2 regions of the Streptomyces sp. SDT5-1 genome follow, and region 1 is predicted to be linked to the other one. Evidence: riboswitches for the same ligand, from Rfam matches in the RefSeq annotation. Region 1 holds a riboswitch; the other holds the start of a gene.
The links. A riboswitch is a leader RNA that binds a small molecule or an ion and turns the genes downstream of it on or off. The one in region 1 is predicted to bind thiamine pyrophosphate.

Region 1 (14,773 bases):
CGCCCAGATCAACAAGCTCAACGACGGCGCCGGACAGGTCGCCGCGGGCGCCAAGAAGCTGCACACCGGCCTCGGCACCGCGCAGTCCGGTTCCGCCGAACTCGACGCCGGTGTCGGCCGCCTGACGACGGGTGCGCACGACCTGGACGGCGGCCTGTTCAAGCTGGCCGACGGCTCGGGCAAGCTCGCAGGCGGGCTGCACGACGGCGTCCAGAAGATCCCCGACTACGACAAGAAGGACCGCGACCAGCGCACCGAGGTGATGGCCGACCCGGTCAAGCTCGCCTCCCAGTCGCTGCACAAGGCGCCCAACTACGGGACGGGCTTCGCCCCGTACTTCATCCCGCTCTCCCTGTGGGTGGGCGCGATGGTCGCCTACATGCTGATCCAGCCGCTCAACCGGCGGGCCCTCGCCGTCGGCTCGTCCTCCTGGCGGGTGGCGTTCGCCGGCTGGCTCCCGGTGGCCGCGCTCGGCCTCCTCCAGGTGGCGGCCCTGATGTCCGTGCTGCACTGGGCGCTCGGCCTGGAGATGCTGCACGCGGCGGGCACGGTCGCCTTCCTCGGCCTGGTCACGGTCTGCTTCGCGGCGATCGTGCAGTGGCTGAACGCGCGCTTCGGCGCGGCGGGCCGGATCCTCGTCCTGGCCCTCCTGATGCTCCAGCTGACGTCGGCGGGCGGCACGTATCCGGTGCAGACGAGCCCCGGGTTCTTCAACGCCCTCCACCCGTTCCTGCCGATGAGCTACGTCGTGGAGGCCCTGCGGCGGCTGATATCCGGCGGCGGGCTCGGCCCGGTGTGGCAGGCCTGCGCGGTGCTCACGGCGTTCACGGTGGGCGCGCTCGCCCTGACCGCGTGGACGGCGCGCCGCAAGCAGGTGTGGACGCTGGACCGGCTGCACCCCGAGCTGAGCCTGTGAGCGCGCCCACATCGGCTCCTGTGAGAATCAGGGGCATGGAAAGCAGCACACGGCGCCAGGCCACCCGGCAGAAGCTCTACGAGGCCGCGGTCACGCTCATCGCGGAGCAGGGCTTCTCCGCGACGACGGTCGACGAGATCGCCGAGCGGGCCGGGGTCGCGAAGGGCACGGTCTACTACAACTTCGCCAGCAAGTCGGTCCTCTTCGAGGAGCTGCTGCGGCACGGCGTCGGGCTCCTCACCGCCTCCCTCCGGGAGGCGGCGCAGAGGACGGACGAGAGCGGCGGCAGCAAGGTCGACGCGCTGGACGCGATGATCCGGGCGGGCCTGGAGTTCATCGACCAGTACCCGGCCTTCACCCAGCTGTACGTGGCGGAGCTGTGGCGCACCAACCGTGCCTGGCAGTCCACGCTCGCCGTGGTCCGCCAGGACGCGGTCGCGGTGGTCGAGGGCGTGCTGCGGGCGGCCGTGGAGAGCGGCGAGCTGAGCGAGGAGATCGACGTGAAGCTCACGGCGGCGGCGCTCGTCGGCATGGTCCTCGTGGCCGCCCTGGACTGGCAGGCGTTCCAGCCGGAGCGCTCGCTCGACGACGTGCACGGCGCGCTGTCGCTGCTGCTCCAGGGGCGGGTGGGCGGCGGGCAGCCGCTGACCGGAAAGGCCTGAGGGCCGGCGCGAAAGCCCTGCCGGACCGGAACGAAACGAAGCGCCGGTCCGGCGGGGCCTGTGGTCTTTCTCAGGCCTCACCGGACCGGCGCATCCCCCGTGGATCCCCCGTCTCCCCCGTGGGATCCCCCGTTCCCCCGTTTCCCCCGTCGGACCCCCGTTCGGTCTCCCCCAGGGTCCCCCGTCCTCACTCCCGCCCTCGCGGGCGAGAGGAGCGGCAAGAGGCACTCGATCCGTTCCGCCGCCCCGTGTCGGCGGTGCCGCATCCGTGCCCCTCTCCGTGTGCTCCACTCTCCCGTCCCCGCAGGTCGGCACCCATCCGCACACCTACTCATCTCGTCGACTAGGTACGGATACTCAGGACTGCGCGCTCAGACCCAGGCGGCGGCGCTGTCAGTGGCTGCGGATAAGGTCCCTCGCATGGCACGAATTGCGGTGATCGGCGCGGGGATGGGCGCCATGGCGGCCGCCGCCCGGCTGGCCGTCGCGGGCCACCGACCGGTGGTCCTCGAGCGCGCGTCGACGTACGGCGGGGCGGTGGGCCGCTTCGAGCGCGAGGGCTTCGCGTTCGACACGGGCCCGGGGCTGCTCCACCTCCCGGCGGTCTACCGGGACCTGTTCCTCAAGACCGGCAAGGAGTCGCTGGAGGACCTCGTCGGCCTCACCCAGGTCGAGCCCGCCGTCCGGCACGTCTTCGCGGACGGCACGACCACGGACCTGCCGAACGCGCGGCGCGGTGGGGTCGCCGAGGCGCTCGACGCGGCGGTCGGCCCCGGCGCGGGCGCGCGCTGGTCGGCGTTCATGGGCCGCGCCCGGGAGGCCTGGGACCGCTCCCGGCGCCCGCTCCTCGAAGAGCCGCTGTGGCCGAACTGGGAGGTGCTGGCCGACCGCGAGCCGTACCCCGCGGTGGTGCACAAGCGGGTGCTGCGCAAGGACCGCGCGGCGCGCACGCTCGCCGAGATCGGCGCGCTGGAGCTTGGCGGGGAGCCGCGCCTCGTGGCGCTCCTGGAGCAGTACGCGCTGGCGTCGGGGCTCGATCCCCGTACGGCCCCGGCGAGCGCGGCCGTGCTGCCGTTCATGGAGCAGACCTTCGGGACGTGGGCGGTGACCGGCGGCATGCGTGCTCTCGCGGACGCCGTGCACGCGCGCTGCGTGAAGCGCAAGGTCGAGTTCAGGTTCGGTTCGGCCGTCACCCGGATCGTGGAGAAGGACGGCCGCGCGGCGGGCGTGGAGCTGGCCGACGGCACCGTGGAGGACGCCGATTTCGTGGTCGCGGGCGTCGCCCCGGGCGTCCTGGCCGGGCTGCTGCCGGAGCGCTCCCCGCGCGCCGGAGGCCCCGGCCAGCGCGAGTCGGCGTGGCCGAGCCGGCTGACCGTGCACCTCGCGCTGCGCGGCGCCCGCCCCGAGGGCACCCCGCACTGCACGGTCGTGCACGCCCGGGACCGGGACGCGGAGCTGGCGTGGCTCTTCGAGGGCGGCGCGGCGCCGAGCGGACCCACGGTGGCGGTGCTGCGCACGGGCGATCCGACGGGCGTGCCCGACGCCGAGCACGAGGCGGTCACCCTGACGGCGACCGTGCCGCACCACGCGCGCGTGGAGGAGGCCGACGTGGAGCGGCTCCTCGCGCAGGCCGAGCACGCGGTGCCGGAGCTGCGCGAGCGGTTGCTGTGGCACGAGACCGGGACACCGCAGGACATCGCCGCGGCCACCGGGGCGGAGGGCGGGGCCGTGCCCGCGCCCGCGCTCGCGGCGGCCCGCGGCGCGCTGCTGCACGCGGCGAACGGCACGGCGCTGCCGAATCTGCTGACCGTGGGCGGCTGGTCCCATCCTGGCGGCGGGCTGCCGCACGCGGGGATGTCGGGGGCGCTGGTGGCGGGCCTGATCGTGGAGGGCCCGGAGTTCCGCGGCTCTCAGTGAGTCCCGCGCGCCGGACGCCCGGCGCGCGGTCCGCCGCCGCTCGGCACGGGCGGCGGTCGGTCGCCGTTCAGTACCGGTACTGCTGCTCGTTGTAGCCCGTGTCGTACCCGGCGTTCGGGTCGTGCTGCGGGTACGTCGGGTACGGCTGCTCGGGCGGGAGTTCGCCGCCGTACTGCTGCTGCTCGCCCTCGCCGGTGCGCTGCTGCGGCACCCAGACGCCGCCGGGAGGCGTGTCCCCGCCGTAGCCGGGGGCCGCCGCGTACGGGTCGGTGTACTGCTGCCCGGTGCCGTACGGGTCGCCGTACTGGGGCTGCGTCGGGTACGTCTGCGTGCCGACGTACGGGTCCGAGTACGGGGCGGCGTACGGCTGCTGGGACGGGTCGTAGCCGTAGCCCTGCTGGTCGTAGCCGTAGGCCCCGGTGTCGTAGCCGTAGTCCTGCTGCATGCCGTGGGCGCCCTGGGCGGTCTGGGCGTACGCCGAGTCCTGGTAGACGCCGTACTGGCTCGTGTCGTCGGGCATCGGCTCGGGGGCGTACACGGCGGTCGACTCGGCCGGGGACTCGGGCACGGGCGCGTACTCCTGCGGCGCCGGCTCGTACTCCAGGTCCGAGACCTGGAGCGTCGGGTCCTGGTGCAGCTCCTTCTCGGAGCGGCGCCCGCCGCCCATGCCGGGGACGCCGGGCATGCCCTTGAGGGCCCAGCCCGCGGCGAACCCGCGGCGGAACGACAGCGTCACGTACGTCTGTCCGATCGCGAACGCGATGGCGCCGACCCCGATGACGTACACCGAGGGCAGCAGGACGCCGATCACGACGCCGAGGAAGCCTCCGAAGGCGAGCAGCCGCCAGCGCAGCCGTGCCTTGTACTGCAGCAGGACCTCACCGAGGAGCCACAGTGCCACCAGTCCGAACGCGACATAGAGGACCGCCCAGCCCATGTACGCCCCTCTCGTACGGCCGTAGCCCTTCTGGGTACGGCGAAGTCAGCCCCGCTCGTTGTGCAGGCCCAGGTTCTCGTAGATCTCCAGCGTCGCAGTGGAGTTGTTCAGCGTAATGAAGTGCAGACCCGGCACTCCCTCGTCAAGCAGCTTGGCGCAGAACTCCGTAGCGAACTCGATGCCAATGGAGCGTACAGCGGCGGGATCGTCTTTCGCTGTGAGGATTCGCTCTTTCAACTCCGGGGGGAAGTCCGCGTTGCTCAACTTGGGCAGACGTTCGAGCATGCGCACGCTCGTCACCGGCATGCATTCGGGGATGATCGGCGTCTCGCAGCCCGCGGCGGCGACCTTGTCGCGCAGCCGCAGGTACTCCTCCGGGTAGAAGAACATCTGCGTGATCGCGTAATCGGCGCCCGCGCGGCACTTGTCGACGAAATGCCGCACGTCGGAGTCCCAGTCGGCCGAGCGCGGGTGCATCGCGGGAAACGCGGCGACGCCGACGCAGAAGTCCCCGGACTCCTTGATCAGTTCGACGAGTTCCGCCGCGTACGTGAGGCCCTCGGGGTGCGAGATCCAGTCACCCATCGGGTCGCCGGGCGGGTCGCCGCGCACCGCGAGCATGTTCCGGATCCCGGCGTCGGCGTACTGGCCGATGATGTTGCGCAGTTCCGCGACCGAGTGTTCGACCGCGGTGATGTGCGCGACGGGCGTCAGCGTCGTGTCGGCGACGATCTGCTGCGTCTCCTTGACGGTGCCCGCGCGTGTCGAGCCGCCCGCGCCGTACGTCACGGACACGAAGTCCGGCGAGACGGCCTCGACCCTGCGCAGCGCGTTCCACAGGTTGCGCTCGCCCTTCGGGGTCTTCGGCGCGGAGAACTCGAACGAGTACGTCGTCTTGCCGGGCGCGAGCATGTCGCGCACGGTGCGGGCGCGATCAGTCCTGGTGGAAGCGGTACCTAGGGCCATACGGGCAGGTTACTGACCGATATCCAAAGGCCCTAATCCCCGTCCAGCTTCCGGACAGGGGCCGGGAGCGAACATTGTCCGCACCGTTCCCCCGAGTTCACCCGCGTCACACGGAACGCAGACGCTTGGCGAACTCGGCGGCCGCGGCGGCCGGGTCGTCGGCCTCCGTGATGGCCCGGACGACGACGGCTCTGCGGGCGCCGGCGTCGATCACCTCGTCCAGGTTCGCCAGGTCGATGCCGCCGATCGCGAACCAGGGGCGGTCCGTGCCGAGCCCTGCCGTGTACCGCACCAGGTCGAGGCCCGGCGCGTGCCGGCCAGGCTTGGTCGGCGTCGGCCAGCAGGGGCCCGTGCAGAAGTAGTCCACGCCGTCCTGGGCGGCGGCCGCTGCGGCCTCCTCCTCGGCGTGCGTGGAGCGGCCGATCAGCACGTCGTCGCCGAGGATCGCGCGGGCCGCGGGGACCGGCAGGTCGCCCTGGCCCAGGTGCAGCACGTCGGAACCGGTGGCGTGGGCGACGTCCGCCCGGTCGTTCACCGCGAACAGCTTGCCGTGCCGGCGGGCCGCGTCGGCGAACACGGCGAGGTGCTCCAGCTCCTCGCCCGCCTCCATGCCCTTGTCGCGCAGCTGCACGATGTCGACACCGGCGGCCAGCACGGCGTCGAGGAACTCCGGCAGATCGCCCTGGCGCTTGCGCGCGTCGGTGCACAGGTAGAGCCGCGCGTCGGCGAGCTGAGCGCGCTTGGTGTCCGCCATGGAATTCCCCCCGTGGGTGGTGCGGTGTCGGTGGCGTGCGCACCGCGAGGGCCGCGGTGCGCACGCCGGACGGTTGTCAGTTCAGACGGCGAGCGCCTGGGCGCGGCGCTTCACCTCCGTGCCGCGATTCTCGCTCAGGGCCTGGGCGGGCGTGCCCGGCAGGCTCGGGTCGGGGGTGAAGAGCCACTCCAGCATCTCTTCGTCGCTGAAGCCGTCGTCCCTCAGGACCGTCAGGAGGCCGACGAGCCCCTTGACGATCTTGTCGCCGTCGATGAAGGCGGCGGGCACGTGCAGTGCCCTGTTCTCACCGCGGCGCACGGCGATCAGCTGGCCTTCCTTGACCTGCTGCCGCACACGCGTCACCTCGACATCGAGTTGCTCCGCGATGTCGGGGAGGGTGAGCCAGGCGGGGACGAGAGCATCGATCTTTGCGTCAATCTCGGTCACGGGACAAGCGTGCCATCCCGGACTGACACTCGGAAGCCGGGCCGGTGCGGATGGGCCACGACTCCTCCCGTTTTACTCCTTTTCACCCCGTCCGCCGGTGCGCGGTGGGCTCAGGCCACGGCGGACTTCAGCGGGCGGGCCGGGTCCGCGAGCCGCTCCGGGTCGAGCGCGACGCCCGACTGGATGAGCTTGCGGCCCTGCGCCAGGTCACGGGGCTTGCCGACGGCGAGGACCGCCACCAGGGCGCCGCCCTTCAGCCAGCACACCGACCAGGCGGCACCGGCCGGGTCGCCGCGCCACACCGTCGTGTCGGCGCCCTCGTGGTGCCCCGCGTACTGCACGAAGCGGCCGAACTGCTCGGACCAGAAGTAGGGCACCGGGTCGTACGCCGTCGGGGTCTGGCCCACGATGTTCGCCGCCACCGTGCGCGGCCCCTGCAGGGCGTTGTCCCAGTGGTGGACCATGAGCCGCTCGCCGTAGCGCCCGGACGGGAACGAGGAGCAGTCCCCCACCGCGTACACGTCGGGCACGGACGTGCGCAGCCACTCGTCCGCGAGCACCTCCTGGTGGTCGCCGAGGGCGATGCCGGAGCCCGCGAGCCAGCGGGTGGCGGGGCGGGCGCCGATGCCGACGACGACGGCCCCGGCGGGAAGCCGCGTGCCGTCGTCGAGGACCACGACGCCGGGCTCGATGCGCTCCACGCGCGCGTGCGTGCGCAGCTGGGCACCGGCGTCGGCGTACCAGGTGGCCATGGGGGCGGCGATCTCCGCGGGCAGCGCCCCGGCCAGCGGTCGCTCGGCGGCCTCCACGACCGTGACCCGGCAGCCGGCCTCGCGCGCGGCGGTGGCGAACTCGGCGCCGATCCACCCGGCGCCCACGACCACCACGTCGTGCTGCTCGGCGAGGACGGGCCGCAGCCGCTCCGCGTCGTCGAGGGTGCGCAGCAGGTGCACCCCGGGGACGTCGCGGGTGCCGGGCAGCCGGACCGGTTCGGCACCGGTCGCGACGACCAGCACGTCGTACGGGACCGGGCCCCGCGCGGTGTCCAGCTCGTGGTCGCCGGGCCGCAGCCCGGTCACCTCGCGGCCCAGCTCCAGGGTGACGCCGAGCGCCTCGAAGTCCACGTCGAAGGCGGAGCCCTCGGCCTTGCCGAGCAGCACCGCCTTGGAGAGCGGCGGCCGGTCGTAGGGCTGGTGGGGCTCCGCGCCGAGCAGCGTGACCCCGCCGGTGAAGCCGTGCTCGCGCAGCGCCACGGCGGTCTGCACACCGGCCATGCCCGCGCCCACGATGACGACGTTCCGCTGCCCCGAAGGCCTGTCGCTCCCGTTCCGCTGCTCACTCACGGGATCACTTTAGGCACCCGATCTTGCGGTGGTCAGCGGCACAGGCCACTCCCGGGCCGTGACGTCCTGCACACGTGTCAGCGGTTTAGCGATCAAACCATCAAGGGAGGCCGGGCGGTCACTCCGAGGCGGGCAGTTCCTCGACCACGCTGGTGCCGCTGCCCTCCTGCGACTCCCACTCCCAGGTCTCGTCGAGGCGGACCCGGCCGTCGGGGAGGTCGGACACGGTCGAGACGCAGTGCCCCGAGGAGGTGGTGCCGTCGGTCTTCAGCTGGACGTAGCGGAAGTCGAGCCGGTCGCCGGAGCGGGTGCCCACGAGGTGCCCCTCCACGACGTCGCCACCCTCGTAGTCGGCCGAGATGCGGCCGTCCTTCTCGTGGTACGTGAAGCGGGTCTGCGTACCCACCTGACCGGGCGCCTGGTCGACGACGGGGGACATGACGAGACCGTCGAGGGATCGTGCCACGAGCGGAGGCTCCCTTACTGGAGTTCGAGGTGAACGGCTAGGGTGGCCAACGTAGAGCACTCGCGGGAGCCCGTACGCAGCGGGCTGAGAGGGAGGCTGGAGCGGCCTTCGACCGTACGAACCTGATCCGGGTCATACCGGCGAAGGGAGGGGCTTGACGCCCATGTCGTCCACGCCATCCGTCCGTTCGCACACCTGCGACGTCCTCGTCGTCGGTGGCGGCATCATCGGTCTCGTCACCGCCTGGCGGGCCGCGCAGCGCGGTCTTTCCGTCGCGGTCGCGGACCCCGAGCCGGGCGGCGGGGCCGCCCAGGTCGCGGCCGGGATGCTGGCCGCCGTCACCGAACTCCACCACGGCGAGCAGACGTTGCTCGGCCTGAACCTCGAATCGGCGCGGCGCTACCCGGAGTTCGCGGCCGAGCTGTCCGAGGCCACCGGGCAGGACCTCGGCTACCGCGCGTGCGGCACGCTCGCGGTCGCGCTCGACGCCGACGACCGCGCGCATCTGCGCGAACTGCACGCCCTCCAGACGAAGTCGGGCCTCGAGTCCGAGTGGCTGTCCGGCCGCGAGTGCCGCCGCCTGGAGCCGATGCTCGCGCCGGGCGTGCGCGGCGGCCTGCGGGTCGACGGTGACCACCAGATCGACCCGAGAAGGCTCGCGGGCGCCCTGGTGGCGGCCTGCGAGCGCGCCGGGGTGGCCTTCCACCGGTCGTGGGCCGAACGGCTCCGTGTCGTACGGGACCGGGCGTGCGGCGCCGATCTCGCCGACGGCACCGAACTCGCCGCCGACCAGGTCGTGCTGGCCGCCGGCAGCCGCGGCGGACAGCTCGCGGGCGTCCCCGACGCGGTGCTGCCGCCGGTCCGCCCCGTCAAGGGCCAGGTGCTGCGCCTGACGGTGCCGCAGCGGTACGCGCCGTTCCTCAGCCGCACCGTCCGCGCGGTCGTCCGCGGCGGCAACCTGTACCTGGTGCCGCGCGTCAACGGCGAGCTCGTCGTGGGCGCCACCAGCGAGGAGCTGGGCTGGGACACCACGGTGACGGCGGGCGGCGTCTACGAACTCCTGCGCGACGCCCACGAACTCGTCCCCGGCATCACCGAACTCCCGCTCACCGAGACCCGCGCGGGCCTGCGCCCCGGATCGCCCGACAACGCGCCGCTCCTGGGCCCGACCGAGCTGCCCGGCCTCCTCCTGGCGACCGGCCACTACCGCAACGGCGTGCTCCTGACGCCGGTCACCGGCGACGCCATGGCGCACGCCCTGACCACCGGTGAGCTGCCGCAAGAGGCCCGCCCGTTCACGCCGAAGCGCTTCGGCACAGCCCTCGTGGAGCAGCCCGCATGAACGTCTACGTCAACGGCGAGCCGCGCACGGTGACGGCGGGCGCCACGCTCGACCTCCTGGTCACCACGCTCACCAGCGCACCCAAGGGCGTCGCCGCCGCGCTCAACGAAACCGTCGTCCCCCGCACCCAATGGCCCGCCACGGCGCTCTCCGAAGGAGACCGCGTCGAGGTGCTCACGGCCGTCCAAGGAGGCTGAACCGTCCATGGCCGACGACACTTTCGTCCTCGGGGGCGAGACGTACTCCTCGCGCCTGATCATGGGCACGGGCGGGGCGCCCAGCCTCGACGTCCTGGAGCGCGCCCTGGTGGCGTCCGGGACCGAGCTCACCACCGTGGCGATGCGCCGCGTGAACGCGAACGTGCACGGATCGGTGCTCTCCGTCCTGGAGAAGCTGAACATCCGGGTGCTGCCCAACACGGCGGGCTGCTTCACCGCCGGGGAGGCCGTCCTGACGGCCCGCCTCGCGCGCGAGGCGCTCGGCACCGACCTCGTGAAGCTGGAGGTCATCGCGGACGAGCGGACCCTGCTGCCCGACCCGATCGAGCTGCTCGACGCGGCGGAGACGCTGGTGGACGACGGCTTCACCGTGCTGCCGTACACGAACGACGACCCGGTGCTCGCCCGCAAGCTGGAGGACGTGGGCTGCGCGGCGATCATGCCGCTCGGCTCCCCCATCGGCTCCGGGCTCGGCATCCGCAACCCGCACAACTTCCAGCTGATCACCGAGCACGCGCGCGTACCCGTGATCCTGGACGCGGGCGCGGGCACGGCGTCCGATGTGACGCTCGCCATGGAGCTGGGCTGCGCGGGTGTGATGCTCGCCTCCGCGGTCACCCGCGCGCAGGAACCCGTCCTGATGGCGGAGGGCATGCGGCACGCGGTGGAGGCGGGCCGGTTCGCGTACCGCGCGGGCCGGATCCCCAAGCGCCATTTCGCGGAGGCGTCCTCGCCCACGGAGGGGCGCGCGCACCTCGACCCGGAGCGCCCCGCGTTCTGACCCGGGCGCACGCCCGCGCCGGTCACAGCTGTGCTGCAGTACGGGTCCGGTCCTGCGGCACGGAGGCTGGCTGTCGGTCACTCCTCGTACACTCGCCTGCGTGGACACGACCCTTCAGGACCCGTTGCTCGGGCACGTGCTCGACGGCCGGTACCGCGTCGACGCACGCATCGCGGTCGGCGGGATGGCCACGGTCTACCGGGCCGTGGACACCCGCCTCGACCGCGTGCTCGCGCTCAAGGTGATGCACCCCTCGCTGGCCGCCGACGCCTCGTTCGTGGACCGTTTCATCCGCGAGGCCAAGTCGGTGGCCCGCCTCTCGCACCCGAACGTGGTGGGGGTCTTCGACCAGGGCACCGACGGCGCGTACGTGTATCTGGCGATGGAGTACGTCGCCGGGTGCACGCTGCGGGACGTGCTGCGCGACCGCGGGGCGCTACGGCCGCGCGCCGCGCTCGACATCCTGGAGCCGGTCCTCGCCGCGCTCGGTGCGGCCCATCGCGCGGGCTTCGTGCACCGCGACATGAAGCCGGAGAACGTCCTGATAGGGGACGACGGCCGGGTGAAGGTCGCGGACTTCGGGCTGGTCCGCGCGGTCGACACGGTCACGAACACCACGGGCGCGGTCCTCGGCACGGTCTCGTACCTGGCGCCCGAGCAGATCGAGAACGGCACGGCGACGCCGAGCGTGGACGTGTACGCGTGCGGGGTCGTGCTCTACGAGATGCTCACCGGCGGCAAGCCGCACGCGGGCGAGTCCCCGGCGCAGATCCTCTACAAGCACCTCCACGAGGACGTGCCGCCGCCCTCCGCGCAGGTCCCCGGGCTCCCCTACGAGCTGGACGAGCTGGTCGCGTCGGCGACGGCCCGCACCCCGCAGGTCCGCCCGCACGACGCCGTGGCGCTCCTCGCGCAGGCCAGGGACGCCCGTGCGGCGCTCACCGACGCGCAGCTCGACGCGGTGCCGCCGCAGGCGCTCGCCACCGAGCACGCGGGGGCCGAGGACCGGACGAGCGTGATCCCGCGCGCGGCCGGCACGGCGGTGCAGCTGCCGCTGCCCACGGACAGCGCGCAGCCGATGGACGAGGCGCGGCTCAACCGGACGAGCCGCCTGGAGATGCCGCCGCCCGCGCCGCCCGCCGCGCCGGGGCGCGGTCGCGGCGGCCGTGGTCCGCAGCGGCGCACGCTCGCGATCGTCGCGGCGGTGCTCCTCGTGCTCGGCCTCGGCACCGGGGTCTGGTACATCAACTCCGGCCAGTTCACGAAGGTCCCCTCGGTCCTCAACCAGTCGCAGGCGCAGGCCGAGAAGCGGCTGAGGAACGCGGGCCTGGAGGTCGGCACGGTCGACCGCGCGTACAGCGACACGTACGAGCGGGGCGTCGTCATGGACAGCGATCCGGGCTCCGGCGACCGCATCCGCGACGGCGCGTCCGTCGACCTCACCGTGTCCAGGGGCCCGGAGACCGTGAAGGTCCCCGACGTCAGCGGCACGCCGCTCGGCAGGGCGAGGAGCGAGCTCAAGAAGAGCGGGCTCGAGCCCGGCATGGTCACCAAGAAGTTCAGCGACCAGATCGCGCAGGGGTCGGTGATCAGCACGGATCCCGCGGCGGGCACCACCCGCAGGGCCGGTTCCGCGGTCGCGCTCGTCGTCTCCAAGGGCTCCCCCGTGGACGTACCCGACGTCACCGGCGAGTCCGAGCAGGACGCCATCGCCGACCTCGAGGACGTCGGCCTCAAGGCCGAGATCGCCACGCGGCGGGTGCACTCCGACGAGGACAAGGGCAGCGTCGCCGAGCAGTCCCCCGCCGAAGGCAAGCAGCTCGCCGAGGGCGACACGGTGACCCTGACGATCTCCAAGGGCCCCGTCATGGTCGAGGTCCCCGACGTCACGGACATGAAGGTCGACGAGGCGAAGGCGAAGCTCGGTGCGGCGGGCTTCGACGTGAAGGAGAGCCGCGGCATCCTCGGCCTCTTCGGCGACACGGTCAAGGCCCAGTCGGTCGAGGGCGGCGACGACGCGCCCAAGGGCTCCACGATCACGATCACCATCCGCTAGCCGGCGCGGCCGGGCGGAACGGCCGTGGCGGTGGCCCGGCCCCGGGTGTCCGAGTGCCCATGACACCCTGGGCCGGGTGAACAGCAGCATCCGCAACCCGATCGGCGGTCACGTCCCGGTGGCCGGCGGCCTCGCCTCCGTGGGCCTCTCCTACGCCCGTGACCTCCAGGCCGAAACCGTCCAGGTCTTCGTGGCCAACCCCCGCGGCTGGGCCACCCCGCCCGGGAACCCCCGCCAGGACGAGGAGTTCCGCGCCCAGTGCGCGGAGGCCGGCATACCCGCGTACGTGCACGCCCCCTACCTGATCAACTTCGGCTCGCACACCGAGGCGACCGTCGACAAGTCCGTGGACTCGCTGCGCCACTCGCTGCGCAGGGCCCGCGCGATCGGCGCCCTCGGCGTCGTCGTGCACACCGGCTCCGCGACCGGCGGCCGGGAGCGCGAGGTGGCGCTCGCGCAGGTCCGCGAGCGCATGCTGCCGCTGCTCGACGAGCTGACCCACGACGACGACCCGTACCTCCTGCTGGAGTCGACCGCGGGGCAGGGTGCGTCGCTGTGCTCGCGGACCTGGGACTTCGGCCCGTACTTCGACGTCCTGGACCGCCATCCCAAGCTGGGCGTCTGCCTCGACACCTGCCACATCTTCGCGGCGGGCCACGACCTGACGGGCCCCGCCGGCATGAAGCAGACGCTCGACCTGCTCGTCGACACCGTCGGCGAGGGCCGCCTCAAGCTGATCCACGCCAACGACTCCAAGGACGTGGTGGGCGCCCACAAGGACCGGCACGAGAACATCGGCACCGGCCACATCGGCGAGGAGCCGTTCCGCGAGTTGATGGCCCACCCGGCGACGGAGAACGTCCCGCTGGTGATCGAGACGCCCGGCGGCAAGGAGGGCCACGCGGCCGACGTGGAACGGCTGAAGAAACTTCGAGCCTGAGGAATACCCCTGGGGGGTATATGGGTTACCTTGGTGCAGGCATCCGCAGCAAGCACTGGGGGAACACATGCAGCACGAGACGCACACCGGGCACGAGCACCACGAGCACCACATGCACGAGCACCACGGAACGCACGGCGCGGGCGGCAAGGTCTCCTGGAGGACGGCCTCCCAGGCCACGCTGCACTGCCTCACCGGCTGCGCCATCGGCGAGGTCCTCGGCATGGTGATCGGCACCGCGCTGGGCTGGGGAAACGTGCCGACGATGATCCTCGCGATCGCGCTCGCCTTCGTCTTCGGCTACTCGCTCACCCTGCGCGGCGTCCTGAAGGCGGGCGTCGACTTCGGAACAGCCTTCCGGGTCGCGCTCGCCGCCGACACCCTGTCCATCGCGGTGATGGAGCTGATCGACAACGGCGTGATCGCCCTGTGGCCGAACGCGATGGACGCGCAGCTGTCGGACGGCCTGTTCTGGGGCGCGCTCGCCGCGTCGCTGGCGATCGCCTTCGTGGTCACGACGCCGGTCAACCGCTGGATGATCGGACGCGGCAAGGGCCACGCGGTCGTCCACCAGTACCACTGACCCCCAGGGGGTATCCGGAGCGAAGCCCGGGGACGCAGGCCCTAGAGCTCGGGCCCTTCCCCGGGCTCCTCCTGGTACGAGTACCGCTGCTCACGCCACGGGTCGCCCACGTTGTGGTACCCGCGCTCCTCCCAGAAGCCGCGCCGGTCGGCCGTCATGTACTCGACGCCGCGCACCCACTTCGGGCCCTTCCAGGCATACAGATGGGGCACGACGAGGCGCAGCGGGAAGCCGTGCTCGGCGGTGAGGAGTTCGCCGTCCTTGTGCGTGGCGAAGATGGCCCGGTCGGAGGCGAAGTCGGAGAGCCGGAGGTTCGACGAGAATCCGTACTCGGCCCACACCATCACATGGGTGACGTCGGGCGCGGGCGGGGCGAGCTCCAGGATCGTCGAGGCGCGCACGCCGCCCCATTCGGCGCCGAGCATGCTGAACTTCGTGACGCAGT
Region 2 (14,773 bases), 1.6 Mb from region 1:
CCGACCTCGACGACTTCGAGGCCGCCACGCGCGCGTACCGCGACGACCGGATGCGGCTCGGCCCGCTCAAGCTCTACATCGACGACGTCGTGGAGCCCCGCACGGCCGCGCTCCTCGAGCCGTACGCGACCGGGTGCGCGGGGCATCGGGGCGAGACGTTCTATCCGGCGGAGGAGTTCGCCGACCTGCTGACCAAGCTGGACGCGCGCGGCTTCCAGTGCTTCGTGCACGCGACGGGCGACCGGGGCATCCGCACGGTCCTGGACGCCGTCGAGCAGGCCCGTGCCGTCAACGGGCCGCGTGATGCCCGCCATCAGGTGGTGCACGTCGAGTGTCTCGACCCGGCGGACGCGCCGCGCTTCGCCGCACTGGGCGTCGTGGCGTGCATGCAGCCGCGGCACTGCGCCCCGGAGATCGCGGGGCCCGGCCAGGACTGGGCGGCCAACGTCGGCGAGGGCCGCTGGCACAAGGCCTGGCCGATGCGCACGCTCGACGCGGCCGGGGCGACGCTGGCGTTCTCCAGCGACTGGAACGTCGCGGAGATGGACCCGATGATCGGCATCTACACCGCCGCCACGCGCAGGCCGCTGGCCGGCGGTCCGGCCTGGATGCCGGAGGAGACGGTCGACGTGGCCACGGCCGTGCACGCGTACACGATGGGTTCCGCGTACGCCAACTTCCTGGAGCACGAGCGGGGTTCGCTGACCGTCGGCAAGGCGGCGGACTTCTGCGTGCTCTCGCGTGACATCCTGCGGGCCGACCCCGACGACATCCCGGACACCGTCGCCGAACTCGTCGTCGTGGCGGGCGACGTGGTGCACGAGGCCGGGGCCTGAGAGGCCGTCAGCCGGTCGCCCGGAACCGCCACCCGTGATCGACAGGCCCGATCCCGTCCCCGAGCGCGAACCCCGCCGCGATCGCCCCGGTCACGTACTCCTTCGCCCGCCGCACCGCCTCCGGCACGTCGCGGCCCTGGGCGAGGCCGACCGCGACGGCGGAGGCGAGGGTGCAGCCGGTGCCGTGGGTGTGGGCGTTGTCGTGGCGGGGCGAGCGCAGCCAGTGCTCGGCCGTGCCGTCGGTGAGCAGGTCGACCGCCTCGCCGGGCAGGTGACCGCCCTTGACCAGGACCCAGCGCGGGCCGTAGGTGAGGAGCCGTTCGGCGGCGCGGCGCATGTCGGACTCGGCGGTGTCGGCCTTCAGGGCGATGCCGGTGAGTTCGGCGACCTCGTCGAGGTTCGGCGTCACCACGGTGGCCACCGGCAGCAGACGGTCCCGTACAGCGTCGATGGCCTCGTCGGCGAGCAGCCGGTCGCCGTGCTTGGAGACACTGACCGGGTCGACGACGACGGGGGCGGGCGCGTCGGACAGCAGCGCGGCGACCGTCTCGACCATGGCGGGGTCGGCGAGCATGCCGGTCTTGAGCGCCTGCACGCCGATGTCGTCGACGACGCTGCGGTACTGGGCGCGCACGGCCTCCAGCGGCAGGCTCCACGCGCCTTGCACACCGAGGGAGTTCTGGGCCGTGACGGCGGTGAGCACGCTCATGCCGTGCGCGCCGAGCGCCAGCATGGTCTTGAGGTCGGCCTGGATCCCGGCGCCGCCTCCGGAGTCGGATCCTGCGACGGTGAGCACGCGGGGCGGCGCGACCGCGGGTGGTGTCCCGGTCATGCGGAGGCATCCTTTCGAGGACAGGCGAGGGAGGCATCGGCGCCGGTCCACGCGTCGGCGTACCGGCGGGCGGCGGCCTCGGGGGCGGGGGCGGCGCAGATGCCGGAGACGACGGCGCCTCCGGCGGCGCCCGCGGCTCTCAGGTGCGGCAGGTCGTCGGCGGTGACACCGCCGATGGCGACGGCGGGCAGCCGGGTGTGCCGGACGAGCGCGGCGAAGCCTTCGTGGCCGAGCGGCGTCGGGGCGTCCGCCTTGGTGCGGGTGGCGTGCAGGGCGCCGATGCCGACATGGTCGACCCGGGCCGGGCTCGCCTCGGCGGCCCGCAGTTCGTCGACGGTGGCCGCGCTGAGGCCCAACACCGCTTCCTCGCCGATGAGTTGGCGTACGGACTCGGCGGGGAGGTCGGACTGGCCGACGTGGACGCCGGTGACCCGGGCCCCGGCGGCGCGTGCGGCGAGGAAGACGTCGACGCGGTCGTTGACGATGAGCACGACGTGCTCGGGCAGCACGGCGGCGACGTCCAGGACCGTGCGCAGGAACGCCCGGCCGCCCGCGCGCTTCTCGCGGACCTGTACGGCGGTGACACCTCCGGCCACGGCCCGCTCGACGGTCTCGGCCACGGTCCGCCCGAGGGCGGCGCACTGGTCCGGGTCGGTGACCAGGTACACGGACAGGTCGACGCCTGCGCCCGTCGTCGTACGCGCCGTCATGACAGCCTCGCCCGTGCGGCCACGTCGTCCGGGGTGAGCGCGGCGAGCGCGTCCAGGAAGCCGACGGCGAAGCTGCCGGGCCCCGACGCCGACCGGGCGGCGGACTCCGCGGCGACGGTGTACGCGGTGGCGGCGGCGACCGTCGTGGCGAACCGGTCCTCGTCCACGGAGGCGAACGCCGCCATGACCGCGCCGAGCGCGCAGCCACCGCCGGTCACCCGGGTCAGCAGGGCGTCACCGTTGGCGATGCGGGCGGCGCGGCTGCCGTCGGTGACGTAGTCGACCGGGCCGGACACGGCGACCACGCTGCCAGCCGTGCGCGCGAGCGAGGTGGCCGCCTCCTCGGCGTCGTCGACCCCGTCGGACGCGTCCACGCCGCGGCCTCCGGCGCCCGCTCCGGCGAGGGCGATGATCTCGGAGGCGTTGCCGCGGATCACGGTGGGCCGCAGCGCCAGCAGCTCGTGGGCCAGCTTGGTCCGGACGGGCAGCGCGCCGACGGCGACCGGGTCGAGGACCCAGGGTGTGCCCGCCTCGGTGGCGGCGCGAGCGGCCTCGGGCATCGCGGCGCGCTGTTCGGCGCGCGGGGTGCCGAGGTTGACGAGGACGCCCGAGGCGACGCCGGCGAAGGCTCCCGCCTCGTCCGGGATGTCGACCATGGCGGGCGCGGCGCCGACGGCGAGCAGCACGTTGGCGGTGAACCCGGTGACGACCGCGTTGGTCAGGCACTGCACGAGCGGGGCGTCGCTCTGTACGCGCCCGAGCGCCCGCGCCGCGAAGGCGACCAGGTCGTCGGGGCGGTCGGGGGACGTCTGGGGCATGGGTGACTCCAAGGGAGCGGGAGGTGCGGGTCCGTACGGAGGCCGGTCAGGCGCGGCGGCGCAGGCGCAGCGGCGCGTACACGGCGGCGGCCACGAGGAACGCCACGTAGTACGACAGGTCCGCTCCGTGCAGGGCGTCCGCGACCGGGCCCACGTACAGGCTGGTGTCCATGAACGGGACGGCGCAGGCGAAGGCGGCGGCGAAGGCGAGCAGGGCGGGCCAGGCCGGGCGGCGCCGCGCGCGCTCGGCGGCGAGGTCGAGCGGCGCGCCGGCGCGTTCCTTCGCCCGTGCCCGCCAGTCGACGAGGACGACGGCGACGAATCCGGGAATCCAGTAGCCGACGAACAGCAGCACGTTCTGGAAGCGTGCGGTGGTGTCGGCGGCGTGCATCCACAGCACGAGCGGGAAGCCGAGCACGGCGGCGAGGGCGGCGGCCACCGGGCGCGGGATGCGCACGCCGACGGTCTGGAGGGCGAGGGAGCCGCTGTAGTCGTTCATGGCGTTGCTGCACAGGGCGGCGAGGGCCACGGCGAGCAGCCCGAACCCGCCGACGACTCCCCCGCCGAGCAGCTTGTCGACGCCCGCGGCCGTCTGGTCGGTGAGCACGGACGCGCCCCACAGGCCGAGGGTCTGCACGGCCACGAAGGACACCAGCAGGCCGAGCAGCGTGCACCAGAACATGCGGGTGCGGGAGGTGGTGGCTGGCAGGTAGCGGCTGAAGTCGCTGGCGTAGGGCGCCCAGGACAGGCTGAGGCTGAGCGCGATGGTGCTGGTCAGGACGAACGCGCCGAGGCGGTCGGCGCCGTGCACCGTGCTGTGGGCCGCCGGGTGCACGCCGTCGAGCAGCCGCCACGCGATGAGCGCGAAGGCGGCGCCGAGGACGAACGTCATGACGATCTGGAGCCGGTGGATGGCCTCGTAGCCGAGGACGCCGAGCAGGCCCTGGGCGAGCAGCATGACGAGGACACCGGCCCAGAACGGCCAGCCGAGGAGGCGGGCGAGGGCGTCGCCGCCGAACAGGCCGATGAGGGCGTCCCACGCGATGGAGGACAGCCACTGGAGCACGCCGGGCAGGACGACGCCGCGGCCGAAGGCGAGCCCGGCGAGCGGCAGCTGCCCGGCGCCGGTCCTGCTGCCCCAGGTGCCGAGGTACGCGGTGGGGACGGCGCCGATCAGGGTGCCGATGACGACGGCGGCGAGCGCCGTGGTGAAGTCGAGCCCGAGGGCGATGCCGACGGTGCCGGTGAAGACGCCGGTCATGGTCAGGTTCGGGGCGAACCACACCGTGAACAAACGTCCGGCGCCGCCGTAACGATTGTTCTCGGGCACGGGCTCGATACCGTGCCCCTCGATGCCGAGATCGCCGGGCGCCGCGGGCATCCGCCCGTCGAAGGCGTCGACGCCGTGATCGGCAGGCAGGCCGCTGGAAACATGCGCCAAAGGCATGAGACATCCCTCCGCCAGTACGAACTGGTTCAGGTTCGACGGGTGTGTTCTCAGCCCTCTGGTGGGGCACCCCGTGTCCGGTACGGCGGCCAGGGTAACGCGCCGGCCGCGGCGGACGCACAGGCGGGCTGCGGGCCGCCCCTACCCCGGCGGGTGCCCGGCGGGCAATGCGGACCTCTGGGACACGTGGCCGAGTTCCGTCGGGTGCGCGGCGGCCGTGCCGCCCGCCCACCGGGCTCGTAGCGGCTCCGCGGCCCGATCGGGCGTCGGAGAATCCGGCCGAGTTCTGTCGGTGGCGGCCAAACACCCTCCGACCATGATCATCGCATCGAGCGAATGTCGGCGGCTTTCCTTGGTCCGCCGGCCGAGGCGCCGCTTACCGTGAATCTGGTTCTGGACGCATTCACTCCCAATTCTTCCGCTTTCACCTCATCTGCCCATCTCTGACGGGCCTGTTCGCGCACGCCCGACCAAGGAGAGCTCGCTCGATGACAGTTGACTCGACCACCCCGGAAGCCGCGTCCGCCCCGCCCCGGCAGACCAGCCTGGGCACGGCGGCAGCGCGCAACCTCGCCACGACCACCAAGTCCGCCCCGCAGATGCAGGAGATCACCTCCCGGTGGCTGCTGCGCATGCTCCCCTGGGTGGAGACCAAGGGCGGCGTCTACCGGGTGAACCGCCGCCTGACCTACACCGTCGGCGACGGGACCATCGAGTTCATCCAGGACGGCTCCGACGTCCGGGTGATCCCCCGCGAACTCGGCGAACTGGCGCTGCTGCGCGGCTTCGACGACGTCGACGTGCTCACCGCGCTCGCCGACCGGTGCGTCCAGCGCGAGTTCCGGGCCGGTGACACCCTCGTCGAGCGCGGCAGGCCCGCGGACAAGCTGCACCTCATCGCGCACGGCCGCGTCAGCCAGTTCACCGAGGGCGAGTACGGCGACGAGGTCGCGCTCGACGTGCTCGCCGACGGCGACCGCTTCGGCGACAACGCGCTGCTCGACGAGGACGCCCAGTGGGAGCAGACGGCGGTCGCCGAGACCTCCGGCACCCTGCTCACGCTCTCCCGCGCCGACTTCGCGTCCGTCCTCGACTCGGCGCCGCCGCTGCGCGAGCACGTCGAGGCGTTCAAGGAGCTCGCGAGCCGCGGCCAGAACCACCGCGGCGAGGCGGAGATCCCGATGTCGGCGGGCCACGTCGGCGAGCACGAACTCCCCGGCTCCTTCGTCGACTACGAGGCGAACCCGCGCGAGTACGAGCTGTCGGTCGCCCAGACGATCCTGCGCGTGCACACCAGGGTCGCCGACCTCTACAACGAGCCGATGAACCAGACGAAGGAGCAACTCCGGCTCACCATCGAGGCGTTGCGCGAGCGCCAGGAGCACGAGCTCGTCAACAACCGGGAGTTCGGCCTGCTCCACAACGCCGACTTCAAGCAGCGCATCCAGCCGCACTCGGGTCCGCCCACCCCGGACGACCTCGACGAACTCCTGTGCCGTCGCCGCGGCTCGAAGTTCTTCCTCGCGCACCCGCGCACCATCGCCGCGATGGGCCGGGAGTTCAACGCCCGCGGCCTGTACCCCGACCACGTGGATCTCGGCGGCCAGCAGGTGCCGGCCTGGCGCGGGGTGCCGATCCTGCCCTGCAACAAGATCCCGATCACCAAGGAGCGGACCAGCTCGATCCTCGTCATGCGTACCGGCGAGGACAACCAGGGCGTCATCGGCCTGCACCAGACCGGGCTTCCGGACGAGTACGAGCCGGGTCTGTCGGTGCGGTTCATGGGCGTCGACGACCAGGCGATCACGAAGTACCTCGTCAGCACCTACTACTCCGCCGCGATCCTCGTGCCGGACGCGGTCGGTGTCCTGGAGAACGTGCAGATCGGCCGCTGGCCCCGCTAGCGGACCGCGCAGGACCCGCCCACCCCGACCGAGGAGCCCTCAAGGAGTCATGGATGCCCCCGCCTGAGCCGACACCCGCGCAGTCGAGCCTGCCGGAAGCGGTCTCCCGCTTCGGGGCGCAGGTCCTCGCGGACGCCGCGGCCCGCGCCCGCGACATCACCGCCGTCACGGGCGGCCCGCCCTCCGTCCCCTCGGCGACCACCGACGCCCCCGAGGTCGACGTACCGGCGGCAGCGGTGCCCGCGCCCGCCGTCCCGCCCGCGAGCGGCGACGTGGAGCGGCTCCTGCGCGGCCCGCAGGGCATCGGGACGGCAGGCCTGCGGCTGACCCCGCCGGCCGCGCCGCCAGGACCCGCCGACGGTGCGGGAGCGGGCGGCGCCGCCAAGGGCCGCCCCGTTCCGGGCCTGTACCACCACCCGGTGCCCGACCCCGATCCCGTGCGCGTGGCCGAGGTCAGCCGCAGGATCAAGGAGTGGGCGCTCCACGAGGTGGACCTGTACCCCGACGACTGGGAGGAGGAGTTCGACGGCTTTTCCGTGGGCAGCTACATGGTCGGCTGCCACCCGGACGCGCCCACCGTGGACCACGTCATGATCGCCACCCGGCTGATGATGGCGGAGAACGCGCTGGACGACTGCTACTGCGAGGACCACGGCGGCTCGCCCGTCGGCCTCGGTTCGCGCCTGCTGCTGGCGCACACCGCCCTCGATCCGCTCTACACCACGGCGGAGTACCAGCCCCCGTGGGCGGAGTCGCTCCACGCGGACGCGCCCCGGCGCGCGTACCGCTCCGCCATGGAGTACTTCGTCCGGGCGAGCAGTGCCTCGCAGGCCGACCGGTACCGGCACGACATGGCCCGCCTGCACATGGGCTACCTGGCCGAGGCCGCCTGGTCCGAGCAGGAGCACGTACCGGAGGTGTGGGAGTACCTGGCGATGCGCCAGTTCAACAACTTCCGCCCCTGCCCCACCATCACCGACACCGTCGGCGGCTACGAGCTGCCGGCAGATCTGCACGCCCGTCCGGCCATGCAGAAGGTCATCGCGCTCGCCGGGAACGCGACGACGATCGTCAACGACCTCTACTCGTACATGAAGGAACTCGACGCCCCCGGTGTGCACTTGAACCTCCCGGTCGTCATCGCGAAACGCGAGGGGCTCTCCGACCGGGACGCGTACCTGAAGGCCGTCGAGGTCCACAACGAACTCATGCACGCCTTTGAGGCCGAGGCCGCGGCCCTGGCCGCCGAGTGCCCCGTCCCGAGCGTCCAGCGCTTCCTGCGGGGCGTCGCCGCCTGGGTCGACGGCAACCACCAGTGGCATCAGAACAACACCTACCGCTACCGCCTGCCGGACTTCTGGTAAGAGATTGGACTCCTTAGTGACCAGCACCGAACTCACCGCCACCGCTCACAGCACCACCTCCCCGTACATCCCCTCACCGGCCACTCCGTACCAGGGCGACATCGCGCGCTACTGGGACGGCGAGGCCCGGCCGGTCAACCTGCGGCTCGGCGATGTCGACGGTCTGTACCACCACCACTACGGCATCGGCGCGGTCGACCACGCGGCGCTCGGCAACCCGGCCGACGACGCGAGCGAGCAGAAGCTGATCGCCGAGCTGCACCGGCTGGAGTCGGCGCAGGCCGAGTACCTGCTCGGGCACCTCGGTGACATCACGCGGGACGACACCGTCGTCGACGCGGGCTGCGGGCGCGGCGGCTCGATGGTGATGGCGCACCAGCGCTTCGGGTGCAGCGTTGAGGGGGTCACGCTCTCGGCCAAGCAGGCCGACTTCGCCAACGGGCGGGCCGAGGAGCTCGGCATCCAGGACCACGTCAGGGCCCGCGTGTGCAACATGCTGGACACGCCCTTCGAGACGGGTCAGGCCGCGGCGTCCTGGAACAACGAGTCGACGATGTACGTCGACCTGCACGACCTGTTCGCCGAGCACTCCCGCATCCTGGAGGTCGGCGGCCGGTACGTGACGATCACGGGCTGCTGGAACCCGCGCTACGGGCAGCCCTCGAAGTGGGTGTCGCAGATCAACGCGCACTTCGAGTGCAACATCCACTCGCGCCGCGAGTACCTGCGCGCCATGGCCGACAACCGCCTCGTCCCGCAGGCCGTCATCGACCTCACGCCCGACACGCTCCCGTACTGGGAGCTGCGCGCGACGTCGTCGCTGGTGACGGGCATCGAGGACGCGTTCATCAACTCGTACAGGGACGGTTCGTTCCAGTACGTGCTGATCGCGGCCGACCGCGTCTGAGGGAACGTTCCTCGTACGCGTGACCGCTGGTAAGAGGGGCCGTCCTCGGACGGCCCCTCTTGTCACTTGCCGATACCGGCCGTCAGTCCGCTGAGCAGCTGGCGGCGGCCGAACGCGTACAGGATCAGGATCGGCAGCGTGGTGAGGACGACGGCGGCGAGGATGGCCGGGACGTTGACCTGGAACTGGCCCTGCAGGGTCCACACCGCGAGCGGCAGGGTCCGCTTGGACGGGCTCTGGGTGAGGATCAGCGGGAGCAGGAATCCGTTCCAGATGGTCAGCGCGTTGAAGATCGTCACGGTCAGGATGGCGGGGCGGGTGAGCGGGGCCGCGAGGCGCCACAGCGTGGTCCACTCGGTGGCGCCGTCGACCCGCATCGAGTCGAACAGCTCCTTGGGCACGTCCCGGATGAAGTTGCCGAGCACCAGCACGGACAGCGGGATGGCGAAGGCGATCGACGGGAGGATCAGCGCCAGCAGGGTGTCGTACAGATGCAGCCGGATGATGATCAGGTACACCGGGATCACGGTCGCCTGCAGCGGGATGGCCAGGCCCATGAGGAACACACCGTTGACCACGCGCAGGTAGCGCGTGCCGCCGCCGCGCACGATGGCGTAGGCGGCCATGAAGGAGAACGCGACCGCCGGGACCACCGCGCCGACGGTGACCAGGACGCTGTTGAGGAAGTAGCCGACGAAGTCGGATTCGATGACGAGCCGGTAGTTGTCGAGCGTGAGGTCGCCGGACGGGGCGAGCGAGTTGCTGGAGTAGTAGCTGCTCTGCGCCTTGAAGCTGGTGATGAGCGTCCAGTAAAGGGGCACCGCCACGACGACGAGCCAGATCCAACCGCCCAGCCCGCCGAGCCAGTTGCGGCGCTGGGAGGCGGCGCGCGGGCGGCGCCGCTCGTTGCCGGTGATCTTCTGCGGGCGTTCCGCCTCGGTCAGTGTGGTCGTCATGTCATGCCCCCTCGAGCTGGCTCGCGCCGGCGTCCTTGCCGCCGAGCCGGCGCAGCAGCAGGGCGAAGGCGAGGCCCACCAGAACGAGGATGACCGCGATGGCGCTGGCCGGGCCCATCAGGTTGGCCTGGAACCCCCGCTTGTACATGTCGAGCGCGAGGACGCGGGTGGCGTCCCCCGGTCCTCCCTCGGTGAGGACGTAGATGAGGTCGAAGAAGGTCAGGGAGCCGACCACCATCAGCGTCGACGAGGTGATGATGGTGTATTTCAGCTGGGGCAGCGTGATGCTGAAGAACTGCCGCACCCGTCCGGCGCCGTCCAACTGTGCCGCTTCGTAAAGGGACTTGGGTATCTGCTGCACACCGCCCTGGTAGATCAGCGAGTGGAACGGGACGAACTGCCAGGACACGATGAAGATGACGACGCCGAAGGCCAGGGCGGGCCGCCCCAGCCAGTCCTTGCTGAGCGCGTCGATGCCGAGTCCCGCGCCGAGCCCGAAGGTCGGATTGAGCAGCGCCTTGTACGCGACGGCGATCGCGGCGGAGCTGAGCAGCAGCGGGACGAAGTACACAATGGCGAGAAGCGCCCGGTAGCGCTGGCGTCCCGCCATGAAGGTGCCGAGCAGGATGCTCACCGGGGTCTGGAACGCCCAGGACGCGATCATCACGCCGAACGTCACCAACAGGGCGTGCGGAAGGCCGGGGTTGGTGAGCACCGAACGCCAACTGGTGAGGCCCGACGGGTGGATGGCGCCGATGCCGTCCCAGGTGGTGAAGGACAGCACGAAGACACCGATGAGCGGGACGACGGCGAACCCGACGAAGACCACGAGTGCCGGGACGGTCAGCCACGGCAGGATGCCGCGCCGACCGCTCCGGGACGCGTGGGCGGTGAGCGAGGTCATTTCCCGATGACCTCGTTGAGGTTCGCGGCGAACTGCCGTGGCGAGATGGACAGTTGGAACAGCTTGACGATGTTGTCGAGGAGCGTCTCCGCCGCCGTCGGGCTGAGCGCCTGGTCCCAGGACTGGCTGAACGACTTGGCCTTGGTGGCGATGTCGTAGGTGAACTGCAGGAAGTCGGCGTCCTTGGACGCGGCGAGCAGCTTCTCCGTGCCCAGCTTGACCGGGACGCCGCCGCCGTCGATCCACGCCTTCACCTCGGCGTCCTGCAGCATGCCCTTGGCGAAGAACTCCTCGGCGATCTTCTTCTCCTTGGCGCTGGCCTTCGAGGATATGGACAGGTACTCGCCGGGGTTGCCGACGGTGTTGCTCGGGTCGCCCTTGCCGCCCTTGACCGGCGGGAAGTTCATGTATCCCAGGCCGCCGCTGGAGACGAAGTCACCGCCGTCGTTCTTCTGGATGCCGTACGACCAGGAGCCGTGCAGCATCATCGCGGCCTTGCCGGTGTACAGGAGGGCCTGGTCGGCGTTGGAGTCCGCGGTGATCGACGAGAAGCCCTTGATGAAGCCCTTTGCCTTGACCAGGTCCTGCACCATGCCGAGCGCCTCGATGGCCGCGGGGTTGGACCAGGCGTTCTTCTCGCCGTCGAAGACGGCCTGGAACACCTCGGGGCCGCCGATGCGGTCGAAGAGGAACTCGAGCCACATCATGTTCGTCCACCGGGACTGCCCGCCGAGAGAGAACGGCGCGATGCCCTTGGCGTTGAACTTGGGCACGAGCGCCATGATGTCGTCCCACGACTGCGGCGGCTTCACACCGACGTCGTCGAAGACCTTCTTGTTGTAGTAGAGGATGATGGGCTGCACCCGCTCCACGGGCATCGCATAGATCTTGCCCTTCACGGTCGCCGCGGGGAACGCGGTGGGGAAGATCTTCTCCTTGACCTCGGGGTGCTTGTCGAACCACGGCGTCAGATCCTCGACCTGGCCCGCCTCCACGTAGCTGCGCAGCGTGCCGCCGCCCCAGCTCTTGATGATGGTGGGCGCCTTCCCGGCACCGATCGCGGTCTTGATCTTCGTCTTGAACGCGTCGTTCTGGAAGGAGGTGCCGTCGATCTGGCTCTTGGGGTGGGCCTTGTTGAAGGCCTTCACCGCGTCGGCCCTGACGCCCTCGTCGGGCTGGCCGCTCAGGTACCAGTACGTGGCTCCCTTGCCCGCACCGTTCTTGCTCGGCCCCGACGAGCCGCAGGCCGCGAGCGCCGCGGACAGCGGGACGCCCGCCGCGATGCCGAGGACGGTCCGTCTTGAGACGGGACGCCGAGAGAGGGGGATTTCCATGTCTGTTCTCCGCACTCGAGAGCCACCGACGACCCCTGAGCCGCCGTGAAAACTTTTCGAAATCCAGCCAGCGTTCAGCCCTGTGGTGGCAAATTAGGGAGCGGCCACGGGGCTGTCAAGGCATGCGCAAGAACGTTGTGGGGCAAGGAACTTCTGCGTACGGTCAAGCGCGCACGGCATTCACGGAGCGACGGCAGATCTCGAAACCTTTTCGAAGCGCTGCGGTCGAAGATCGAGGAGGATGCGGATGTCCGCGGCTGATCCACGTCTGGAGACGCGGCAGAGCGTGCCGCGCTGGCGGAACCCGGAGCTGCCCGCGTCCGAGCGGGTCGACGCGCTGCTCGCCGAGATGACGGTGGCGGAGAAGGTCGCGCAGCTCGGCAGCCGCTGGCTCGGCAACTTCATGGGGCACGACTCGGACGACGGGGAGGGTCTCGACGGCCCGTCCGACGGCGGAGAAGCAGCCGATGGGCGGGCGGAGCGTCCCCAAGTGGCGCCCCTGGAGGCCCTGTTCGAGGAAGCGGGTCGTGTGCCGCTCGAGGAGGCGGCGCGGGACGGGCTCGGACACTTGACGCGGGTCTACGGCAGCCGGCCGGTGGGTGCGGAGGAGGGGGCGGCCCTGCTGGTCGCCCAGCAGCACACGGTCCTCAAGGGCAACCGGCTCGGCATCCCGGCCCTGGCCCACGAGGAGTGCCTGACCGGGTTGAACACGTACGGCGCCACCGTCTACCCGGCGCCGCTCGCGTGGGCCGCGGCCTTCGACCCGGATCTCGTGCGCCGCGTCGGCGCGGCGATCGGCCGTGACATGCGGGCGCTCGGTGTGCACCAGGGCCTCGCTCCGGTCCTCGACGTGGTGCGGGACTACCGGTGGGGCCGGGTCGAGGAGACCATGGGCGAGGACCCGTACCTGGTGTCGATGCTCGGCGCCGCGTACGTCGGCGGTCTGGAGGGCGAGGGCGTCATCGCCACCCTGAAGCACTTCGCTGGGTACTCGGCAGCGCGCGGCGCCCGCAACCACGGCCCCGTACCAATGGGCCGCCGCGAGCTCATGGACGTCATCCTGCCCCCGTTCGAGACGGCGATCACGCTGGGCGGGGCGCGTTCCGTGATGAACTCCTACTCCGACATCGACGGCGTCCCGGCCGGCGCCGACCCGTGGCTGCTGACCCAACTGCTGCGCGAGGACTGGGGGTTCACCGGCACGGTCGTCTCCGACTACGGATCGCTCGCCTTCCTCGCTGGGATGCACGGGGTCGCCGCCGACTTCGACGAGGCGGGCGTCATGGCGCTCGGCGCGGGCATCGACGTGGAGCTGCCGGACACTCTCACCTTCGGCCGACACCTGGCGGACCGGGTGCGCCGGGGCGACCTGCCGGAGTCACTTCTGGACCGGGCGGTGCGCCGACTACTCACCCAGAAGGTCGAGTTGGGACTCCTCGACCCGGAGTGGACACCCGAGGGTTCGGTCACCTCGGCGGCGACGAGGGACCTGGACTCGCCGGAGAACCGCGACCTGGCACGGGAGGTGGCCGAGCGGTCCGTCGTCCTGCTCGACGCGGGCAGCGCGCTACCGCTCGTCGACGCGGACGCCGGGCGCGCGGCGCCGACCCGCATCGCCGTGGTGGGGCCGTGCGCGGCGGACTCGCGCACCCTGATGGGCTGTTACGCCTTCCCCAACCACGTCCTGCCCCGCCACCCCGGGCTGCCGCTCGGCATCGCGGCGCCGACGGTCGTGGACGCGCTGCGCGACGAACTCCCGGGCACCGACGTTGTCTTCGAGCCTGGCTGTGACGTGCGCGAACGGGACCGATCCGGCTTCGCCGCAGCAGTGGACGCGGCCCGCGGCGCCGAGGTGTGTATCGCGGTGGTGGGTGACCGTGCGGGCCTGTTCGGCAACGGCACGTCCGGCGAGGGTTGCGACGTGGAAGACCTTCAACTACCGGGCGTGCAGGCCGAATTGCTGGCGGAGCTGTTCGCCACCGGGACGCCGGTGATCGTGGTCGTGCTGTCCGGACGCCCGTACGCGCTGGGCGAGGTGCATCCCCGGGCCGCCGGACTCGTCCAGGCGTTCATGCCCGGGCAGGAGGGTGCGGCGGCGATCGCGGGGGTCCTCTCCGGGCGCGTCCAGCCGTCGGGCAGGCTGCCGGTGCAGATTCCGCGCCGCCCCGGCGGCCAGCCCGGCACGTATCTGCAACCGCCCCTGGGCGCGCACACGCAGGGCATCAGCAGCGTGGACCCGACGCCCCTGTTCCCCTTCGGACACGGCAGGTCGTACACCACCTTCGAGATCGGGGACCTGCGTGTGAGCGCGAGCGAGATCCCCACCGACGGCGAGTTCACGGTGTCGGTGCGGGTGCGCAACACCGGCGCCAGGCAGGGCCGGGAGGTGATCCAGCTGTACCTGCGCGACCCCGTCGCCCAAGTGACACGTCCAGTGCGCCAGTTGGCCGGATTCCAGCAGGTCGAGCTCGCGCCAGGGGCGAGCGCCCGGCTGAGCTTCCGGGTGCACGCCGACCGGACCGCGTTCACCGGACGCGATCTCACCCGGATCGTCGAACCCGGCGAGGTGGAGGTGCAGGCCGGGACCTCGTCGCAGGAGCTGCCCTGCCGGGCTGCCGTACGATTGACGGGCCCTGTCCGGCAGGTCGGACACGACCGGCGGCTCACCACTCCGGTGGACGTAACCCTGGAAGAAACCGATGCCACCGCATGCTAGACGCACCACCCTGGCCACCATCGCCCGCGAGGCGGGGGTCTCCGT

Region 2: linked by a shared signal. The riboswitch ahead of ACTWJ8_RS05175 (purine-cytosine permease family protein) and the one ahead of thiO (glycine oxidase ThiO) in region 1 are both predicted to bind thiamine pyrophosphate.

What each region holds. Positions count from the first base shown of each region.
Region 1 covers NZ_CM125963.1:2,704,107-2,718,879, forward strand. The annotation lists gene ACTWJ8_RS12630 (YhgE/Pip domain-containing protein) at 1-916, shown strand, start outside; gene ACTWJ8_RS12635 (TetR/AcrR family transcriptional regulator) at 952-1,578, shown strand; gene ACTWJ8_RS12640 (phytoene desaturase family protein) at 1,999-3,495, shown strand; gene ACTWJ8_RS12645 (hypothetical protein) at 3,563-4,432, opposite strand; gene metF (methylenetetrahydrofolate reductase [NAD(P)H]) at 4,478-5,398, opposite strand; gene thiE (thiamine phosphate synthase) at 5,505-6,152, opposite strand; gene ACTWJ8_RS12660 (Rv2175c family DNA-binding protein) at 6,234-6,599, opposite strand; gene ACTWJ8_RS12665 (NAD(P)/FAD-dependent oxidoreductase) at 6,710-7,873, opposite strand; gene ACTWJ8_RS12670 (hypothetical protein) at 8,061-8,408, opposite strand; TPP riboswitch at 8,461-8,574, shown strand; gene thiO (glycine oxidase ThiO) at 8,572-9,750, shown strand; gene thiS (sulfur carrier protein ThiS) at 9,747-9,947, shown strand; gene ACTWJ8_RS12685 (thiazole synthase) at 9,955-10,749, shown strand; gene pknB (Stk1 family PASTA domain-containing Ser/Thr kinase) at 10,850-12,805, shown strand; gene ACTWJ8_RS12695 (deoxyribonuclease IV) at 12,882-13,745, shown strand; gene ACTWJ8_RS12700 (DUF4396 domain-containing protein) at 13,813-14,328, shown strand; gene ACTWJ8_RS12705 (sulfite oxidase-like oxidoreductase) at 14,370-14,773, opposite strand, start outside.
Region 2 covers NZ_CM125963.1:1,087,678-1,102,450, forward strand. The annotation lists gene ACTWJ8_RS05155 (amidohydrolase) at 1-836, shown strand, start outside; gene thiD (bifunctional hydroxymethylpyrimidine kinase/phosphomethylpyrimidine kinase) at 844-1,668, opposite strand; gene thiE (thiamine phosphate synthase) at 1,665-2,378, opposite strand; gene thiM (hydroxyethylthiazole kinase) at 2,375-3,196, opposite strand; gene ACTWJ8_RS05175 (purine-cytosine permease family protein) at 3,243-4,643, opposite strand; TPP riboswitch at 4,633-4,727, opposite strand; gene ACTWJ8_RS05180 (family 2B encapsulin nanocompartment shell protein) at 5,132-6,547, shown strand; gene ACTWJ8_RS05185 (family 2 encapsulin nanocompartment cargo protein terpene cyclase) at 6,601-7,911, shown strand; gene ACTWJ8_RS05190 (geranyl diphosphate 2-C-methyltransferase) at 7,928-8,818, shown strand; gene ACTWJ8_RS05195 (carbohydrate ABC transporter permease) at 8,881-9,774, opposite strand; gene ACTWJ8_RS05200 (carbohydrate ABC transporter permease) at 9,776-10,678, opposite strand; gene ACTWJ8_RS05205 (extracellular solute-binding protein) at 10,675-12,012, opposite strand; gene ACTWJ8_RS05210 (glycoside hydrolase family 3 N-terminal domain-containing protein) at 12,260-14,728, shown strand; gene ACTWJ8_RS05215 (LacI family DNA-binding transcriptional regulator) at 14,712-14,773, shown strand, end outside.